2 regions of the Flavobacterium sp. GW823-FHT04A11 genome follow, and region 1 is predicted to be linked to the other one. Evidence: riboswitches for the same ligand, from Rfam matches in the RefSeq annotation. Region 1 holds a riboswitch; the other holds the start of a gene.
The links. Region 1 has a riboswitch for cobalamin ahead of AC3QL1_RS14925 (TonB-dependent receptor). Riboswitches for the same ligand answer to the same signal wherever they lie in the genome.

Region 2: linked by a shared signal. The riboswitch ahead of AC3QL1_RS00440 (TonB-dependent receptor plug domain-containing protein) and the one ahead of AC3QL1_RS14925 (TonB-dependent receptor) in region 1 are both predicted to bind cobalamin.

The regions. Positions count from the first base shown of each region.
Region 1 is NZ_CM179503.1:3,454,386-3,458,573, reverse strand. Features, by position in the region: gene AC3QL1_RS14925 (TonB-dependent receptor) at 1-1,699, opposite strand, end outside; cobalamin riboswitch at 1,812-2,021, opposite strand; gene AC3QL1_RS14920 (NAD(P)H-binding protein) at 2,239-2,874, opposite strand; gene AC3QL1_RS14915 (adenylate/guanylate cyclase domain-containing protein) at 2,917-3,996, opposite strand; gene AC3QL1_RS14910 (alkene reductase) at 4,167-4,188, opposite strand, start outside.
Region 2 is NZ_CM179503.1:83,511-87,698, reverse strand. Features, by position in the region: gene AC3QL1_RS00445 (YncE family protein) at 1-6, opposite strand, end outside; gene AC3QL1_RS00440 (TonB-dependent receptor plug domain-containing protein) at 12-1,865, opposite strand; cobalamin riboswitch at 1,893-2,092, opposite strand; gene cobC (alpha-ribazole phosphatase) at 2,160-2,696, opposite strand; gene AC3QL1_RS00430 (adenosylcobinamide-GDP ribazoletransferase) at 2,681-3,472, opposite strand; gene cobT (nicotinate-nucleotide--dimethylbenzimidazole phosphoribosyltransferase) at 3,652-4,188, opposite strand, start outside.

The DNA of each region.
Region 1 (4,188 bases):
TATAATCCCTGCTTTCAGAATAGGTGTAAGTAAGATTCGCGGCAAGGTTTAATTTATTAATATGCATTCTCATATTAAGCACAGATTCGATTCCGTGACCTTTTACTTGTCCCATATTGGTCATCATCCAGCGAAATAAATTTCCTGTTGGAGCGGCAATTATTTTGTCTTTGGTATTCGTATAATAACCATCAACCTGAATAGAGAACTTATCGAAAAAGCTTTTTTTGAGAGGCAGATTATAAGTAAATCCAACATCGTACTGATTCATATATTCTGGTTTCAAAGTACTGGAACCAACCATTGTATAATATAAATCATTGAAAGTCGGCATTCTGAAAATACGTTTTGCAAATGCCCTTATCGTAAAATCATAGGCTTTAAAAGGCGTATAACCCAGAAACAAAGCCGGGGTAAATTCTGTTTTATCAGGCGCTTTTGCATTGTTTCGCACTTCTTCCTGTACATGCGTGCCTACAACGCTTCCCAGAACTTTAAATCCGCCAAGTCTGTACGAACTTGCCAGCGAAAATAATGCGGTGTAACGCTGCGGATACGAAAACAAGGTTTGAATTCCTTTTCTGGTGGCGTTTAATCTATTGTATTGAAAATCTGTAGAAAGCGAAATATCCCAGGTTGGTAAAATGCTGTACATATTTACTGCCGATACATAATATTCCTGCTGGTAATAACTATCGTCAGATTGCGCTCCTTCGGTTACGGTTTCGCCAAGTACATTTGTAGTATCTCTGGCAACATAATGCGTATAATCGTAGGCGTATTTTGCCTTGGCCTGAAATTTATATTTAGCTGTAAAATCTTTTATAAAAGTTCCCTGAGAGAAAAAATTCTTGTCGTATTGTCTAAAACCATCTGAAAATTTATTTTCTACAATTGCTCCGGGAGCGCCTCTTTCTGAATCATAATAATACACTTTGGCGTCCCACGAACCGTTCTTTATTTTTCCGTAAAGACCGGATTCTATCCGTAAAGCTTCTATATCACTGTTGTGTCTTGTCGCGGTAGTATCGTAAGCGACAGTTCCGTCAAGGTTATTTCTTTTGTATCTGAATTTATATTCTCCGTTCGATTTTATATATTCAGAACTCACGCTCATGCTGACTTTGTCGCTTAATTTTTGTTCCCATCTAAAAGAAGGATCAAAATAATTGATGGACATTGTTTTAAAACGAACTAATAAATTTGATTTTTTATCGGCTTCAAAAACAGGTCTTTTTGTTCTTAGATAAATGCTTGAAGCCGCAGCAAAGTCTTTTGCCGACTGAAATATTTCACTTTTTTGTCCGTTGTACATGGTAAGGGATTCCATGTCATCCAGAGAATATTTCCCAAGGTCTGTAACTCCGTTTTGAGCGTTTCCCAGTTGAATTCCATCGTAAAAAACCCCAACATGATGCGTTCCCATATTGCGCACATCAACGGTTTTAAGTCCGCCGAGACCGCCATAATCTTTGATTTGAGTTCCTGCAAAATACCGAAGCGCATCGGCAACATTATGGCTGGCGAGATTTTCAAGCAATTCTCCCGAAAGGCTTTGCACCGGAATTACTTCCTGATACGGTTTTCCTTTTAAAATTACTTCTTTTAAAACCCGCAAACTATCATTAGATACTTGGGAATGAAGCAAAAACGGAACAAATAATATAAAAATGAAAAACGCTTTTTTTGTATTATACATCACTTATTTAATTAAATAAACTGCGTGGCTGTACGAATTAAAAAGCAATAAGAGAGAATCCCGCCATGAGGCAGGTTCCGATTATTGTTGTCAACTTTATTCCACGAAAGTTTTAAACTATGTGATTATGGCAGGTCTCCTGACTTGTTCCATCTTTAAACAGCCTTCTCATTTCGCAAGGCGAAACAATGGCATAAGTAACGTTTAAAGACTTATATAGAACTTACAGTAGCGGGTCTGTTCAGGATTTACACCTGATTCCCTTTTAACTGTTCTTTCCTAAATTTTTAGAAAAAAACAGACCAAAATCTGGGGCAAATATATAACTATCTTTATAAAAATTGATAATAATGCCTTTATTTACATTTCTTTATTGAATTTAAAAGAGTTGGATTTCTTCAAATGAACCGTAAATTTGGATCATCACAAAAACAAAAAATCCCATTTTATTATGAATGGGATTTTGTGTTTCAATTTCTGCTCAAGCAGCATTATTATTTTCTAAATATCTAAAATAAAAGCATTTAAGGTATTTTAATTTAATCGAATATTTTATCAAGTTCAATAATAGAAGTTCTTTTTGGAAATACTTTTGGTGCTTTTGCCAATTTGCCGGCTAAAATAGTAGTGGGCAGTGGTTTGAACTTTTTAAACAGTCCTATTGAATTGACTGCATGCAGAATTTTTGCCATAATTTTTTCTCCCAAACGGTCAGAATCCGGCCTTAAAAGTAAACCTGGTCTGAAAATAATATACTGATCAAAACCAAGCGTCGAAATTCGATCTTCCAGTTTTCCTTTTAATTCAGAATAAAACATTTTGCTTTTTGAAGAAGCGCCGTAAGCAGACAACAAAACAAAAGACGAAACGCCATTTTCTTTGCCTAATGTTGCAAATGATGCTGGAATATCAAAGTCAATTTTCCATTGATTTTCTTTTGAGCCTGCAGCTTTTAGAGTAGTTCCCAAACAAGAAAAAATAACATCGCCAACAATTAAATCTTTGTAATGTTCTGTATTGGAGAAATCAACAATTTGCTCTGTAAGTTTTGGATGCGTTTTTCCTGTTGGTCTTCTCACAAAAATTACAACAGATTCATAATTTTCGTCTGCCAAAAGTTCGTCAACCAAAAATTCTCCGGTTGCGCCTGTTGCACCAATCACTAATGCTTTCATAATTTTAGTTTTTAAATAATAATTTCAAAATATTGAGATAAATTAATGCATTTCATCATTATTAAAATCAACCGTATACAATTTCATAGGCTGTGCTTTGCCTCTTAAAAGTATGTCTCCCTGATGTAGATAAGTTACGGGCAAATTTTCCGGAAATGCTTCTTTTATTGCTTCTGAAACAACAAAATCATGATTAAAATCGTTGCATTTACACTGAATTCTCGAAGTTGTATTGAGAAGATCGCCATGATATACAATTTCTTTCTTTACTTTTCCAACCCAGGTGGTTACGGCGTTTCCAATATGCATTCCGGCCTTAAACTTTGGAATCATGTTATAATTTTTCAGGTAATATTCCTGTCGTTTGTTGATACATTCTTTCAAAAGATAAAAACAATACAAACAGCGCTGCTCTTTTAAACCTGTTGCCCTTTTCCAGGTCAGAATAATTTCGTCTCCGGCATATTGATACACTTCTGCGCGCGAGGCCAAAATTGCATCGGTAAAATCGTTAAACAAATCCTGCAATAATTTACTATACTGAATATCCCCCAATTGTTCTGCCATCGTGGTGGATGATTTTACATCGACAAACATAAAAATCCGCTCTTCCTGCATAGGACGATGATATCGACCGGTAAAATAATTAGAGAAAAACCTGTTGCTTAAAAGACTGCTTATTTCTAAAAACAAGATTAAAAAAATCGATGCTCCAAGCGAGAAAATAAAGTCTCCGAACAAACGATTGGCAATGTATTTACTTAAAGCTTCCTGATAAGTAACATGACTTAAAGGTTCTGCAAATACGAGCACAAAAAAAAGTAAAAACAGCAAAATGCAAATACTGTAAATAAGCGCTTTTAAAAGCGTACTGACAATAAAAGAATAATTGTTTAACTGTGTAAATGTCTTTTCAAAAGTGATTACAATAAAGCTGATAAAAACTCCAATAATGGTTCCGGGCAAGAGTTTTAAATATTCATAATCTGCTCCGGCGTCACTAATTATCGTGTAAAATAAACCTATTATACCGCCAGCAATAATTGCTTTAAAAATCAGACTGTATTTTTGATAAAAAGGAATCTTTGGCAATTGCATATCCGTACTTATTTGAAATTTCAACTTCTTTAATAAATAAAAAAAGAGTATTCTAATCAAAAGTAATACAGAATGTTAAGTATAAAAAATTAATCAATAACAATATCCAATTTAAATTTTGAGCCTTAAAACCAGCCAAATTCTAACCAATAACAAGCGGTAAAAGAATCTTCTCTATGACCGCTTGCTAATATTTAAACTGTTGCAGGTTCTTTA
Region 2 (4,188 bases), 1.7 Mb from region 1:
TTTCATAAATATTAAAATTTTAGAGTTAAATACATGTTGAAATTTCGACCCGGCATTGGTCTGTCTTCGTAGCCTTCATAATCTTTATTGAAAAGATTTAAAACTTTAAAACCCAGTTTAAATGAATCCAGGAATTTAAAATCATAGTCTACACCCAGATTTGAAACCATATAATCGTTTATGATTTCGTCTTGATTATTATCTGCTCTGGTATACACAAAGCCGTTATATAAAAATTGATAGTAGGCAGTAATTCTATTTCGGGAATAAGAAACAGCTGCAGTAGCTTTATTATAAGGAACAAAGAATAACTGGTTTTTAGTTTCTTCATTCTTTGAAGCAGTGTAAGCATAAGATGCATTGGCTCCAAAATAGTTTTTGCCAAATTGTTGTTTCCAGCTTAATAAGGTTTCAGCTCCATAACTGTTTACTTTGTCCGTATTTTGGGGAGACCAGATACCGTTTTTACCGGGAACCCATTGCAATAGATCTTTTATTTTGATGTAATAAAAATTCTGTGTAATCGAAAAATTTTTGAAGGTAAACACATTTCCAATTTCAGCCTGATAAGAACTTTCAGGCTTTAAATCCAAATTACCACCCGGACTCCAGTAAAGATCATTATATGTAGGGATCCTGAAATTTCGTGATACATTTAGTTTTAAATTATATAACTTACTAAATTGATAAGCAGAACCCAAAGAGAATAAAAGCGGCGATTCATAATTATCTGTAAATTCTTTTCTGATTCCGAATTCATTTTTCCAGTTAATCGAAATATCTTGTTTTACAAGCAAAGAGGCAGAGCTTATCTCGCGAATATGATCTCCAAAATCAGTTCCGTAGCCTTTCGTTCTGTTATAATCTACAATTCCGTTTATTTGTGTCGATTTAAAAATCGTGTAGCCTAAATCTAGTTTTGTAATTAAACTTTCGGTTTTACCGTAGCTGTAATAATCTTTTGTGTTGTCTGCAAAATATTGATAATTTTCAAAGATGTAAGCCGTTTTAAAATTGGTTTTGAATTTTCCAAAATCACCATCATATTCTAATAAATTTCTATTGAAACCATTTATATACTTGCTTTTAGTTTCGCTTTCTGTTAGTAGTGAAGTATTTCTGTCTGTATTTGATGTTTGGCTGTAAAGTTTTATTGTATTTTTTGAATCAATTTTATAACCCACATTGGCACTCATCGTAACAATATCATATTGCCCGTTTTGATTCCAGCGCTGTTCACCGCGCCAGGTGTATCGATTTAAATATTTATAATCGTTTGTGGAACTATTTTTAGAAAAACCAATCTGAGCGCTCCATTTTTCGTTAGAAATATTGCTTTTATAATTTATGCCAATAGTATTAAAGCTTCCGTAATCTAGTTTTACACTATTCTCAAAGCGATTATAAAAAGCCAGATCATTATTTAAATGTACCGTTCCGCCAATTGCACCCGTTCCATAAATAACACTTCCTCCTCCGGCTTTTACGCTGACAGAATTATAATCGGCACTTGAAATTGTATTAAAGTCCGTGCTTCCATTCATTTGTGAATTAATGTTGATTCCATTCCAGATTACAGCAGTCTGAGAAGCAGTTGTTCCTCTAAAGGCAACCGAAGAAAGCATACCGCGGCCGTATTCTTTAAAATAAATTGTAGAATTATAGTTTAATAAATCAGTCAGTAAGGCTTCATTTTTATTAATTACAGAATCATTTAAAACCTGAACTGACTGTGAAGCAGAGTATTTTTTAAGATTAGCATCAGAAACTACAACTTCTTTAAGTTTGTTAATAGAGTCATTCTGCGCCGAAATAAATTGGCACAGCAATAGCAAACAAAATGCAAAACGTTTTTTTAAAGTCATAATTTCTACACTCTTTTTCCCGAGAGTTCGATATTTGTTATAAAGGCAGGTCTCCTGGCTTGCGTTTTGTTGTTTACCTTCCCACTCGCGGTGGCGAGCAGTGGTTTGTAGTTAACAACAAACATTCTTTTCAGAACTAAGCTTACAGTTGCGGGTACAGCTCAAGAATTTACTTGATTCCCTTTTAATGTGTTTTAAATAACACAACCTTAATTTTCTGCAAAGATAAAGTTAAAATCACCGAATCTTCAAATTTGTTTTGCTTTTTGTGACAAATTCTAAACAAAACGATGTTTAAAGTACTATTTTTATTACTTGTCCAAAATCAACTTTGTTATTAAAAGCGTCTTTTAAGGGCAATTCTGAATAATGACATAAAATACTTCTAATGACTCCGGCGTGAGAAACTATGATAATCGGCTTATTTATTTCTTTTGAAATTTGATCTGATAAAAAATCAGCAACCCTTTTATGTAATTCAACAAAAGATTCTCCATTTGAGGCTGGAATATTCACAAAATCTTCCATCCACGGATTTAATTGTTCAGGCAGAATATCATTCCAGTTTTGCATTTCCCAATCACCAAAATTCATTTCTTTAAGGCGTTCATCTTCCTGGTAAGAAATGGTTTTTATTTTCTCTTGAATGTGTTTTGCTAAAAGTGTGCAACGTTGTAAAGGACTCGAAAATATAATAGCTTCAGGCGGAAGTTGAGAAATAATGACTTCAAAAACTAAATCAAAAGGTTCCGCAATTGCAACATCCGATTGTCCGTAACAAATGCCTTTTTCGCAAATTGTTTCGGTATGGCGAACTAAATAAATTTCCATAGAAAAAGAATACTTAAATAATAAATAACTTCACAAACCTGTTGTGTTGCGCCCAGACAATCTCCGGTATAACCATCAATCCATTTTTTGAAATAGCGAGCCAGAAAATACCTCGTCAAAAAAACCGGAATTACAGCTAAAAGAATTTTAAAATTGAAATAGGAGAGTACCAACATTGGAATTAACCCGAATAAAAAAGCACCAAAAACCTCTTTCCACCTATGATTTTTTGCAATGGGTTTGCTTTTGCTCGTAGCATCATCACGTGAATATTCATGCGTAAAGATGATTGAAATTGCCGCTAACCTACTGATAGAATGTGCAGAAACAAATAAGAGATAAACTAATAAATAATTGTTTTGAATGGATAAAAGCGAAATAGCCTCAGAAAACAATTTGAATTTTACAAGAAAAAGCAAAACTAAACCAATTGCTCCATAAGCGCCAATTGCGCTGTCTTTCATAATGATAAGTATTTTTTCTTTAGTCCAGCCTCCGCCAAATCCATCACAAACATCTGCAAAACCATCTTCATGAAATGCACCCGTTGTCAAGACCGAAGCAATTATCGCTAAAATAACCGCAGTTTCTGTTGATAGAAAAAAGGAGAAACCATAGAAAGCAAGAAATGAAATGCTTCCAACAATCCAGCCAATAAACGGGAAATATCTCGTTGCCTTATTTAAATATTCAGGATTATGATCGATGTTTTTTGGACAAGGAATTCTGGTGTAAAACATTAAACAGGTGAAGAAAATATGGAGTTCTTTTTTCATTTAAAGAGATTATTTTTAATTGTTTTGTCATTTCGACGAAGGAGAAATCACACTAGAAATTCCGCAAAGAAAATCATTAAATCTTTGTCGAGCAACGTGTGTGATTTCTCCTTCGTCTAAATGACAGAGATTGTGGCAAATTATTATTTTTTTTCTGAAAACTGAAAACTGCGACTGTATTACTTCCTACTAACCCCCGCACTTTCAAAACTAGCCATTTCATTCAAAAAAACTTCTGCCGATTTCAAAATAGGAAAAGCAATCGCACAACCCGTTCCTTCTCCCAAGCGCAAATCAAGATTCAGAATAGGTTTCGCAATTAAGTAATCGAGTAGTTTTTGATGTGCTTTTTCTGCAGAACAATGGCAGAAAACAGCATTTTTATGAATATCAGGATTTATTTTTGATGCAATTAAAAAAGCGACGCTACAAATAAAACCATCCACCAGAATAATCATTTTATTTTCAAAAGCAGTCAGCATTCCGCTTGCAATCTGAATAATTTCGAAACCGCCAAAATAAGCGAGTTGGGGCATTAATTCGGCCTGACCGGAATAATTATCAATTGCTTTTTTAAGAATTTCCTGTTTTTGAAGGAGCTTTTCATCTTCAACACCAGTTCCTTTTCCAACACATTCTTCAATTGAAAATCCGGTTAAAATACTCATTAAAACAGAAGCCGTAGAGGTATTTCCAATTCCCATTTCGCCAAAACC